DNA from 3 places in the Sphingomonas sorbitolis genome. Region 1 is predicted to be linked to each of the others. Evidence: riboswitches for the same ligand, from Rfam matches in the RefSeq annotation. Region 1 holds a riboswitch; each other region holds the start of a gene.
What was found. A riboswitch is a leader RNA that binds a small molecule or an ion and turns the genes downstream of it on or off. The one in region 1 is predicted to bind cobalamin.
Positions count from the first base shown of each region.

Region 1 (4,080 bases):
GTCTCCACCCCCGTCAACACCGCATCGGGATGATCATAGCCAGGAATCTCGCGCCCAAACGCCGGCAATGCCTCGCGCAACGCGGTGATCGCGAACTCCGGCAGGCATTCCGACAAATCAGTCATATGCACGCCCGGTTTGTACGACGGGATCACCGAGCCCAGCGCGGTCGACGCACGCCCTGCGAGCAGGTCGCCAATGCGTTGCGCAGGCGCCTTGTAGTTCGAGCCGCCGGCGACATAGGCGCGCGATTCCCAGTGGCGTTGCAGTTCGATCCCCGCCAGCGGGTGGCCGGGATAATCGCGCTCGGGGTCGATGCCGATGACGATCCCCGAGTTCGCGTTGCGTTCGTTGCGCGAATATTGGCTCATGCCATTGGTGGCGACGCGGCCCTCCTCCGAAGTCGCTGCGACGACGGTGCCGCCCGGGCACATGCAGAAGCTATAGACGGTCCGACCGTTCTTGCAATGGTGCGACAGGCTGTACGCCGCCGCCCCGAGATCCGGATGGCCCGCGCAGGGGCCGAAGCGTGCTTCGTCGATCCACGACTGCGGATGCTCGATGCGGACACCGATCGAGAACGGCTTCGCCTCGACGTGGACACCCTTGGCATGCAGCATCTCGAATGTGTCCCGCGCGCTGTGCCCGACCGCGAAGACGACGTGGTTGGCTTCGAGATAGTCGCCGGTGCTCAGGTGGAGCCCGCGGAGCTGGCGCGTGCCGGCGTCCTCGACGATGTCGAGACCGTCGACGCGCGTCGAGAAGCGGTATTCGCCGCCGAGCGCCTCGATCGTCTCGCGCATGCTCTCGACCATAGTGACGAGCCGGAACGTGCCGATGTGCGGGTGCGCTTCGGTTAGGATTTCCGGCGGCGCGCCGGCCTTCACGAACTCGGTCAGGACCTTCCGGCCGAGATGGCGCGGATCCTTGATCTGGCTCCAGAGCTTGCCGTCGGAGAAGGTGCCGGCGCCGCCCTCGCCGAACTGGACGTTGGATTCGGGGTTGAGGACGCTCTTGCGCCATAGGCCCCAGGTATCCTTGGTGCGCTCGCGGACGACTTTCCCCCGGTCGAGGATGATCGGGCGGAACCCCATCTGCGCGAGGATGAGCCCGGCAAACAGGCCGCATGGGCCTGCGCCGACGACCACGGGGCGCGGGCCGGTATAGCTCGGGCCGCCCTTGGTGACGAAGCGATACCCCGTGTCCGGGGTACGCTGGACGTGGCGATCTTTCCGGAAGCGCGTGAGGACGGTGTCCTCGTTCTTCAGCGTGACGTCGACCGAATAGACGAGCTGGATGTCCATCTTGTCGCGCGCATCGTGCGCGCGCCTCGCGATCGTGTAGCGGATCAGGTCGCGCGGGGTTACGCGCAGGCGATCGCGGATCGCGGCGGGGAGCGCTTCGTCGGCATGGTTGAGCGGCAGCTTGAGGTCGGTGATGCGGAGCATGCTCGGTCCTCTAGCGCCGCGCGGCGCGATCCGCCATCGGAAGCAAAAGAGGACATGATCATGCGGACCGACGACGAGCAGAATGCCAAGAGCGCCAAGCGCAAGGAGGTCCACGATAAGATCGTCGCTGGCAAGACGATCGAGAAGGGGCTGATCATCGTCCACACCGGCAAGGGCAAGGGCAAGTCGACCGCCGCGTTCGGCATGGCGGTGCGGATGATCGGGCATGGGCGCAAGGTCGGCGTGGTGCAGTTCGTCAAGGGCGCGATGGCGACCGGCGAGAAGGCGATCTTCGACGCGTTCCCGGACCTGTGCGAATTCAAGCCGATGGGGGAGGGGTTCACCTGGGATACGCAGGATCGTGCGCGCGACATCGCGGTGGCGCGCGAGGCTTGGGACGAGGTCAAGCGGATGATTGCCGATTCATCCTATGCGATGGTGGTCGCGGATGAGCTGAACATCGTGCTGCGGTATGACTATCTGCCGGTCGACGAGGTGCTCGCTGTGTTGGCGGCAAAGCCGGAGATGACGCATGTCGTGGTGACAGGTCGGAATGCGCCGGATGCGTTGATCGAGCTGGCGGATCTGGTGACCGAGATGACGCAGGTAAAGCATCCGTTCCGGTCGGGCGTGAAGGCACAGGCGGGGGTGGAGTTCTGACTTCTTGATCCTCCCCTTGCAGGGGAGGTGGCTGGCGCTTGCCAGACGGAGGGGTATTGCGATCACGACGGCGGGTCACCCCTCCGTCAGCCCAAACGGGCTGCCACCTCCCCTGTCAGGGGAGGATTAGAGGCTGCTTGTCTACGGTCGATCGTACGCGTATCGCTCGGCCTGCGACAGGTTTTCCCGAGGCGGCAACGCTTAGGGAAATGAAAATGGGAACGGGAAACACCCGGCTGCCCCTGCAACTGTACGCGGCGAGCCATCGTGCCTCATGCCATTGGGATACTCCCGAGAAGGCGGCGCGGACGGCGTTGACCCGCGAGCCAGGAGACCTGCCCGTCGCGGTCGTCTTTCGTCCGGCCAGGGTGCGCCGAACGGACGGGTAACACCCCGAGCGACGACATCGCTTCGCGTCGCGCGGAGGCTGGAGGCGTGCGCCTCTCGCCCTTCGTGCAATGCGGGATCGACTGTCCGAAGGGGTTCCTATGCCAAATCTACATAATGCTGCGACCGTTCGGGAACGGACATGCTGAAGCCCGCCGAGGACGGCGTCGCGGTGGTCGCGTGCAACACGTGCCGCCATTCGGCCGATGCGCGCGACGACGAGCAGGGCCAGCGCGGCGGCGCGCGGCTCGTGCAGGCGCTGAAGACGGTGCAGCAGAGCGACCCGGCCTATGCCGACGTCGCGGTGCAGGAGATGCCGTGCCTATTCGCATGCCAGGATTTCTGCACGATCCACCTGCGCGCACCCGCCAAAGTCGGCTATGTGCTCGGCCGGTTCGAACCGACCGAAGACGCCGCGCGCGCGATCCTCGATTACGCGCGGCTCTACGGTGAGAGCGCGTTCGGGCAGGTGCCGTTCAAGCAATGGCCGCAGGGCGTGAAGGGGCATTTCATCACCCGCACGCCGCCCGCCGGCTTCGTCGTCGAATGACCGCGTTCGCGACGCCCGCCGGGTTTCTGGCGGCCTTGCGCGGCTTGCCGCAGGCGGACGCGGCGGCGCGATCCGCGGCGATCGTCCGGCAAGGCGAACTGACCAAGCCGCCGGGCTCGCTGGGGCGGCTGGAGGATATAGCGGTGTTCATGGCCGGCTGGCAGGGCAACCCGATGCCCCGGCTCGATCGTGGCAGCGCGGTCGTATTTGCGGGTAATCACGGGATCGTCGCGCGCGGCGTGAGTGCGTTTTCGGCTTCGGTCACCGCCCAGATGGTGTCCAATTTCGAGCATGGCGGCGCGGCAATCAACGCGCTGTCGCGGGCGGCGGGCCTTGAACTTAAGACCGTGTCGCTCGACCTCGATCGACCGACGGCGGATTTCACGCAAGCGCCTGCGATGTCGGAGGACGAGTGCCTGGCCGCGTTGAACGCGGGCGCGGCGGCGGTAGCGGATGCGCCGGACTTGGTCGTACTCGGCGAGATGGGGATCGGCAACTCGACGACCGCCGCCGCGCTGTGCCTGGCGAGCTTCGGCGGGTCGGCAAGCGACTGGGTCGGGCCGGGCACCGGAGTCGATGGCGAGGGCATCGCGCGGAAGGTCGCGGTCGTCGAGGCTGGGCTCGCGCTGCACCGCGAGGCGCTGACCACACCGTTCGAGATTTTGCGGCGGCTCGGCGGACGCGAGTTGGCGGCGATCGCGGGCGCGGTGGTCGCGGCACGGCAGGCGGGCGTGCCGGTGATGCTCGATGGGTTCATCTGCTGTGCGGCGGTCGCGACATTGGCGGCGGCGTGTCCGGACATTCTCGCGCATTGCCTTGCCGGACATGTCTCGGCCGAGCCGGGGCACCGTCTTCTGCTTGAGCGATTGGGCCTCGACCCGTTGCTCTCGCTCGGGATGCGGCTGGGCGAGGGCAGCGGCGCTGCGACCGCAACATTGCTGATTCGAGCCGCGCTGGCCGTGCATGCCGAGATGGCGACGTTCGCCGAGGCGGGCGTTTCGGCGGCGTGAGCGCGTACATGCTGCACCTGATGCG
Region 1 is NZ_JAXOJS010000001.1:484,678-488,757, reverse strand. Features, by position in the region: gene U1763_RS02025 (NAD(P)/FAD-dependent oxidoreductase) at 1-1,448, opposite strand, end outside; gene cobO (cob(I)yrinic acid a,c-diamide adenosyltransferase) at 1,503-2,108, shown strand; cobalamin riboswitch at 2,270-2,465, shown strand; gene U1763_RS02015 (DUF1636 domain-containing protein) at 2,638-3,045, shown strand; gene cobT (nicotinate-nucleotide--dimethylbenzimidazole phosphoribosyltransferase) at 3,042-4,055, shown strand; gene U1763_RS02005 (histidine phosphatase family protein) at 4,064-4,080, shown strand, end outside.

Region 2 (4,080 bases), on a different contig from region 1:
ACGCCCACCATAGAAAGCCCCGCTAACCTCCGGGTTAGCGGGGCTTTTTGCTGTCTGGGCGTTTCCGACCTTCCGGTATCGTGAAAAGCTGTCATGCGGCACGGATGATCCGCTTCTCGATTTCCGCCACCGCTATCCTGTCATCCAGCGTCCTGCTGTCGCCTGGCGCCGTGCTTGCGCAGTCCGACGTGCCGCCGCCGCCCGCCGCCGACAGTCCGGCCGAGATCGTCGTGACCGGGCGCGGATTGGCCGACGCACCCGGCGACCGCGCCTATTCGATCGTCACGATCGGGCGCGACCGGATCCAGGCGAATGCGAGCAACCGGCTGGAGAGCGTGCTGGCCGACGTCGCCGGGTTGCAGCAGTTTCGTCGTTCGGATTCGCGCAGTGCCAACCCGACCAGCCAGGGGATTTCGCTGCGCGGGATTGGCGGCAACGCCTCCAGTCGCGCGCTGCTGATCTTCGACGGCGTGCCGCAGGCGGATCCGTTCGGCGGCTGGGTCGCATTCCCGGCCTATGCGACGGGGCGGCTAGGGCGCATCCGCGTGACGCGCGGCGGTGGCAGCGGCTATCAGGGACCGGGCGCGCTGGCCGGGACGGTCGAACTGGAGAGCGCGACGCCTGACGACCTGACACCGTTCCAGGGCAGCGTCGCCTATGGCAGCCGCGATTCGGTCGATGCGCAAGGGTCGGCGGCGCTGGTGCGCGGGTCGGGGTTTGCGACCATGTCGGGCGCGTACGCGCGCGGTGACGGCTTTACGCCGACCGTCGCGGAGAGCCGCGGGATCGTCGATCGGGCCGCGCCATACGAGCAGGCGTCGGGCGCGTTGCGGACCGTCGTCGGGATCGGCGCGAAAACCGAATTGCAGATGAATGCGAGCGCGTTCACCGATCGGCGCGACCGGGGGAGCGACTTCACCGCGAATAAGAGCGAGGGGGCCGATGCGAGCATCCGGCTGATCGGGCGGGGCGCGTGGGGCTATTCGGCGCTGGCGTATCTGCAGACGCGCGCGTTCGCGAGCAGCTTCAACAGCATCACTGCCGCGCGCACGACCGCGATCCAGTCGCTGAACCAGTACAATACGCCGGCGACAGGGCTTGGCGGGCGGATCGAGATCGCACCGCCGCTGGGCGAGAGCATCACGCTCAGGCTGGGCGCGGATATCCGCGACGTGAGCGGCAAGACGCAGGAGCTCTATACGTTCGTCAACGCGGCGCCGACGCGGCGGCGGGAAGCTGGCGGGAGTACGACGACGACCGGCGTGTTCGCCGATGGAAGCCTCGTCGCGGGCTACCTCACGTTCAGCCTAGGTGGGCGGGTCGATTGGTGGTCGATCGATGGCGGCTATCTGACGGAACGGCCGCTCGCGACCGGCGCGGCGCTGACCGACCTGCGCTACGCGAACCGCGACGGCAGCGAGACTACCGGGCGGGCAGGCGTCGCGTATCAGCCTATCGAGGCGGTCACGCTGCGGGCCGCCGGCTATCGCGGATGGCGACTGCCGACGCTCAACGAACTGTACCGCCCGTTCCGGGTCGGCAACGACGCGACCGCGGCGAACGCGTTGCTGTCGCCGGAGCGACTGACCGGGGTCGAGGGTGGCGTCACGCTGACGCCGACGCCGGGCGTGAGCATCGCCGCGACCTATTTCTACAACCGGCTGAAGAACGCGATCGCCAACGTCACGACGACCAACCCGCCGCAGGTGCTGCCGGGGGTCGCCACCTACCGTGTCCGCCAGAATCTCGACGCGATCCGCGCGCATGGCTTCGAACTGGATGCGTCGTATCGACCGGGTCCGCTGGGCGTGCAAGCATCGTGGTCGCACACGAACTCGAAGGTCGAGGGTTCGGGGATCACCGCCGCTCTGGACGGATTGCGACCGGCGCAGACCCCGCGCGACCAGGTGTCGGGGACGGTCGACTGGCGGCACGATGCGGCGGCGCTGTCGCTGACCGTGCGTCATGTCGGCCGGCAGTATGACGACGACCAGAACACACGGGTGCTTGGGGCCGCGACGACGCTGGATGCGTATGCCGCGCTGCCGATCCTGGGCTCGCTGGTTGCCGAGTTTCGGGCGGAGAATTTCCTCAACGAGCGCGTCGAGGCAGGGATCAGCGGCGCGAACATCGTCGAACGCGCAACGCCGCGGACGATCTGGGTGGGGCTGCGCTACGGGGGGCGCTGATATTCGATCCGTCGCTTGCCAAGAGAAACGAAGACAGCATGTTTCCCCGCGAAGGCGGGGACCCAGTCTGGGCTCCCGCCTTCGCGGGAGAACAATTTCGGGGAACGTCACCATTTGGTACTAGTCACCACCCCGGCGAAGGCCGGGGCCCAATTGGAAAGGTGGAAATAACGGGGCACTGCGCTCGGTTATCGCCGTTCCCCACTTGGGCCCCGGCCTTCGCCGGGGTGGTGCGATAGACCATGAGTCTACTGAACCACGCCCCGGGTGGGGAGCATGAGTAGGCGCTGCGTTGACCCGTGTCTGGCGTGCGACTAATGCCACTCCCGTGAAGGGTTCCCGGCGACGGGATCAAAAGGGAAGTCGGTGCGCGGGAATCCGCAAGACCGGCGCTGTACCCGCAACTGTGACCGGATAGCGGCCACCCCGAATATGCCACTGGGTTTCGACCTGGGAAGGCGGGGTGGGCGCGATGACCCGGAAGCCAGGAGACCTGCCTTTCACGGTCGATCCACTGCGCGGGCGGGTGTCCGGCGCGGACGAGTGCTCCGGTCCAGCCGGGTTTCCTCGAGCGAGAGACGTCTGGCCGCCCCGCGAATGGTCGCAGGCGGTTCTGCTTAGGACGTACCCATGACGAAATTCTTCCTTCTGCTCGGCGCCGCGGCGATCGCAGCGCCTGCTTTTGCCCAGACCATCCCCGATCCCGACGCTTCCGAAGTCGTCGTCACCGCGACCCGCGCCGCGCAACCGCTGAGCGAGATCGGCCAGGCAGTAACGGTCATCGACCGCGCCGAGATCGAGCGCCGGCAAACCACCGTGGTGTCCGACCTGCTCGCGACCACGCCCGGTGTCACCGTCACGCGCAATGGCACCATCGGCGCGCTGACCAGCGTCCGTATCCGCGGCGCCGAGGCGGACCAGACGCTCGTCGTGATCGACGGCGTCCGCGTCAACGATCCCTCGTCGACCGGCGGCGGCTTCAACTTCGGCAACCTCCTGTCGAGCTCGGTCGAGCGGATTGAAGTTCTACGCGGGCCGAACTCGGTGCCATGGGGCAGCCAGGCGATCGGCGGCGTCGTCAACATCATTACCGCTGCGCCGACACAAGGCATTCAAGCGCGTGCCAACGCCGAATATGGCTATGCCGACAGCGTGTTCGCGAGCGCGGGCGTCTCGGGCAAGTCCGGTCCGGTGTCGGGCTCGCTGACCGGCGGCTATCTGCGCACCGACGGCATCTCGTCCGCCGCCAGTGGCACCGAGCGCGACGGCTATCGCCAATATGGCGCGACCGGACGAGTGGGCGTCGAGTTCGCGCCGAGAATCGGCCTCGACCTGCGCGGCTATTTCGCCGACAGCCGCGTCGAGATCGACGGCTTCCCGGCCCCCGATTACGTGCTCGCCGACACGCCCGAATATTCGAAGACGCGCGAGGCATACGGTTACGCAGGGCTGCACGCGAACTTCGCTGACGGGCGGATTAACAACCGCGTCGCGTTCACGATCGCCGACATCAACCGTGACAATTACGACCCGAGCTTCGGCAGCGATCCAACCTTCATCGGTCGCGGCCGCAGCGAACGCTACGAATACCAAGGCGACTTCCGCCCGCTCGACCAGGTCCGCGTGGTCGCCGGAGTTGAGCGCGAGAACAGCCGTTTCAATGACGGCTTCACCTTCGCGGATACCGGGATAACCAGCGTCTACGGCCAGCTGATCGTCAAGCCGCTCGACATCCTCACGATCACCGGCGGCGTCCGCAACGACGATCACGACGATTTTGGCAGCCACACCACGTTCGGCGCGAACGCCGCGCTGGCATTGCGCACCGGCACGACAATCCGCGCAAGCTATGGCGAAGGCTTCAAGGCGCCGACGTTGTACCAGCTCTTCT
Region 2 is NZ_JAXOJS010000002.1:610,088-614,167, reverse strand. Features, by position in the region: tRNA gene U1763_RS08140 (tRNA-Val) at 1-10, shown strand, start outside; gene U1763_RS08135 (TonB-dependent receptor) at 105-2,189, shown strand; cobalamin riboswitch at 2,506-2,704, shown strand; gene U1763_RS08130 (TonB-dependent receptor plug domain-containing protein) at 2,820-4,080, shown strand, end outside.
Region 2: it holds a riboswitch for cobalamin, as region 1 does, so the genes downstream of both, U1763_RS08130 (TonB-dependent receptor plug domain-containing protein) here and U1763_RS02015 (DUF1636 domain-containing protein) in region 1, are expected to answer to the same signal.

Region 3 (4,080 bases), 220 kb from region 1:
CAGGTAGAAGGCGACATAGGCGTGGCAGGGGCAGCGCGAGAGGTCGTGATACTCCTCGGCGCGTTGCTCGGAGCGACCGCGTTCGGGCTGGAGGGCGACAAGCGCGCCGCCGTGGTCGATCGCGGTGAAAGCGAAATCTTCCGTTGGATCGCCCCAAGTTTCCCGGAGGTCCTTGCGGAGGGCATCGGGGAGATCCGTGAGGGCTTTGCGGTACTTGGCGAGCGGCCAGTGAACGCGCGAGGTAGCCAGATCGGCTGCGTCGGGCGTGATCGCGTAGCCGGCTTCGGTGAGGTCGGCGAGGATCGCTTGCGTGGAGGCGAGCGCGTCGAGGCCGACGGCGTGCGCTATCTGGTACGTCTTGCCGGGATAGGTCGATAGGACGATCGCGATGCGGTGGTCGGCGACGGGTTTGCTGGCGAGGTTCGTCCAGGCTTCGATCCGCGCGGCGATGGCGGTGATGCGTGCTGGGTCAGCGCGGTGTTCGCGGCGGGTGTATTCGAGGTCGCCGTCCCTCGCCGCGCATTCCTTGAAGCTGGCGACGCCGGCGAAGAGGCGGCCGTCCACTTCGGGAAGCACGACGTGCATGGCGAGGTCGGCGGGCGACAGGCCGCGGGTGGCGCCGGCCCAGGCTGCGCGGTCGGAGGTGGCCAGCGCGATCTGGAAGACGGGAACGTCCGCGCCGTCGAGCGGTGTGGTGTCGGTCGCGCCGCGAGCGGAGAACGCGGTGGCGTTGACGATCGCAGCGGGCTTCAGGGCTGCGACCCAGCGAGATAGCCAACCGGCTGCGTCTGGGCCTTTCAAGGACGGCGCGAAGAGGCCGACGACGTCGAAGCCTCGCGCGGTCAGTTCAGCGTGCAGGGCTTCGATCGGGTGGAGGTCTGCGGCGGTCAAATAGGAGCGGTAGAAGACGATCAGGATGCGGGGGCGTGTTGCGTTCAGGGCGAACGCGGCCGGGCATGTCACGCCGTCGTGCGGTTGCCAGCCGCCGACATCGGCGATCGCGCGGACGCCGGTGACGGGGCCGGCATAGCAGCCGGCGGCCAGCGCGAACTGGGCCAGCGCTGCTTGCGCCGCAACCGCACCGCCGGTGTCGCAGAGGTGGGTCAGGCGGCGGAGCGTCGACAGCGGGATCGTCGAGGCGGCGTCGAGGCGTGTGTCGATGCGGCCGTCCGCAGCGAGAACGGCGAGCGCGATGCCCTTTTCCCGCGAAAGGTTTTCGACCTGTTGCAGGCCATAGCTCCAGTAGGATCGTCCGCCGATCAGCCGGATCAGGATGCCTTTCGCGCCGGCCAATGTCTGCTCGACATAGGTATCGACCGACAGCGGGTGCTGGAGCGCGGTCAGGTTGGCGAGGCGCAGCGAGGGCAATCGGCTTCCGGCGGCGTCCGCACGTCTCCAGCCCGCGGCGAACGCGCCGAGGTCGCCATCGGAGAAGGACAGGACGACGAGGTCCGCAGGCGATTGGGCGAGGTCCTGCGGGACCGCGCTTTCCTCCAGTCCGTGGGTCTCGCGGAAGACGACGTGCATTGCGGCTCAGGCGTCCAGCGCGGCCTTGATGCGGGCCTCGTCGATGCGGTCGTGCTCGGCGATGACCACGAGTTGCGTGCGGCGGGGTTCGCCTGCGCGCCACGGGCGATCGTATTGCGTGCGGACACGCGCGCCGACAGCCTGGACGAGCAGGCGCATCGGCTTGCCGGTGACGGCTGCGTATCCCTTCACGCGAAGGATGTCGGCGCTGCGGGCGAGCGCCTCGATCTTCGCGGTCAGGTCGGCGGGGTCGGCGATCTCGCCCAGTTCGACGACGACGCTGTCGAAATCGTCATGCTCGTGATCGTCCTCGCCATCGTGATGCGAGGGGCGGCTGGCGATGTCGTCTTCGGCAGCGGCGTTGAGGCCGAGGATCACGCGGGGATCGATGATGCCATCGGTAAGGTCGATGACGGGGAGCGGCCGTGCGGACTCTGCGGCGATTACCGCGCGCGCCTTGGCGACGCCTTCGGGGCCGGCGAGATCGACCTTGGTCAGGAGCACGAGATCGGCGCAGGCGAGCTGGTCCTCGAACACCTCAGACAGGGGCGTTTCGTGATCGACGCTAGGGTCGGCGGCGCGCTGGGCGTCGAGCGCGGCGACGTCCGGCGCGAAGCGACCCGCGGCGACGGCCTCGGCATCGGCGAGCGCGATGACGCCGTCGACGGTGATGCGCGAGCGGATTGCGGGCCAGTCGAACGCCTTCAGCAATGGCTTGGGCAGCGCGAGGCCGGACGTCTCGATCAGGATGTGGTCGGGCCGTGGGTCGAGCGCGAGCAGGGTCTCGACGGTCGGGATGAAGTCGTCGGCGACGGTGCAGCAGATGCAGCCATTGGCCAGTTCGACGACGTTTTCGGCCGGGCAATCGGGGATCGCACAACCCTTGAGGATGTCACCGTCGATCCCCAGAGTGCCGAACTCGTTGACGACGACGGCGAGCCGGCGGCCGTTGGCGTTGCGGATCAGGTGGCTGATGAGCGTGGTCTTGCCGGCGCCCAGGAAGCCGGTGACGATGGTGACGGGGACCTTCGACAGGTCTGACATTGCTATTCTCCTCGACGTCTAAAGCACACGCACGCACGACCTTTCGGCCGCACGCGTTCGTCGCTCAGACGGAGTACCGTGCCGCGACCATCCCCTGGATCGTAGCAAGAGCGACCATAACGCTGGCAGGTCTCCTGGCTCGCGGGTCGAGGCTCGACGTACGCCTTCCCAGGTTTCCCCAGTGGCTGCCCTTGCGTGAAGGGCGTGTGCGTCTCGCTCACCGCTTACAGTTGCAGGGACAGCCGCGGCATTGGGAGGACTCCTCCCGCACCGCATTCCCATTCAAGCCCTTTCGGGCACCGGCGCGATCTATGAGGTTCGGTGCAACCGAGCCTCGGGGGTGGGTTAGAGGACTTTCCGCCACGCCGCCAGCTATCCGTGCACGACCTCGATCTGGTCGAAGCGCTTCCAGCGGTAGATGGCGAAGCTCAGGACCCAGCACAGCACGAACAGGCCGATGATCGCGAAGCCCAGGCCGTTGAAGTTCTCGCCGAGTGCGGCTGCCAGATCCCAGATGCCGCCCGTCAGGCCGAGCTTTGCGCCAAGCAGCGCGAGCGTCTCGATCCCGCCGATCGCTATCGCGACGATCGCGGAGATCAGCGTGATCGTGATGTTGTAGTAGAGCTTGCGGATCGGCTTCACGAACGCCCATTCATAGGCACCGAGCATGACGACGCCGTCCGCGGTGTCGACCAGCGCCATGCCGGTTGCGAACAGCACCGGGAGGACGAGGACGATGCCGATCGAGAGACCGTCGGCGGCTTGGCTCGCAGAAAGGCCCAGGATCGCGACCTCCGTGGCGGTGTCGAAGCCCAGCCCGAACAGGAAGCCGAGCGGGGCCATGTGCCAGCTGCGCGTAACGAGCCGGAACATTGGCCGGAACAGCCGCGCAAGCAGCCCGCGGTTGCCGAGCAGCAGGTCGAGATCCTCCTCGACATAGGTCCCGCCGCCGCGGACATGGCCGAAGGTGCGCCAGACCGATCGCAGGATGATCAGGTTCATCGCGGCGATCGTGAAGAGGAACAGCGCGGAGATCATCGTCGCGACCACGCCGCCGACCTGCTTGAACGCCTCGAACTGCGACAGCGCGCTGGCGGTGAGCGCGATCGCGACGGCGGCGATCAGCACGATCCCCGAATGGCCGATCGCGAACCAAAAGCCGACCGCGATCGGCCGCTGGCCGTCCTGCATGAGCTTGCGTGTCACGTTGTCGATCGCGGCGATGTGGTCCGCATCGACCGCGTGGCGCAGGCCGAGTCCCCAGGCGAGTAGCGCGGTGCCGAGCATCAGCGGCTGAGCGTGGAACAGCGAGAACGCCCAGCACCACGCTGCGATGTTGGCCACGATTAGCCCAATGAACATCCAGCCGATGCGCTTGCGTGTCGAAACTCGCGTCGGTCGCTCAATCGTTAAAGTCGTCATGCAATAGCCCCGCAGCGTCCGACGAGGACGGGGACCTGCCGCGAACGGCCGGGCCATGCGACGACCGGACGCCATGAGCGGCCGACG
Region 3 is NZ_JAXOJS010000001.1:267,499-271,578, forward strand. Features, by position in the region: gene cobN (cobaltochelatase subunit CobN) at 1-1,527, opposite strand, end outside; gene cobW (cobalamin biosynthesis protein CobW) at 1,534-2,571, opposite strand; cobalamin riboswitch at 2,679-2,890, opposite strand; gene U1763_RS01115 (HoxN/HupN/NixA family nickel/cobalt transporter) at 2,944-3,993, opposite strand.
Region 3: it holds a riboswitch for cobalamin, as region 1 does, so the genes downstream of both, cobW (cobalamin biosynthesis protein CobW) here and U1763_RS02015 (DUF1636 domain-containing protein) in region 1, are expected to answer to the same signal.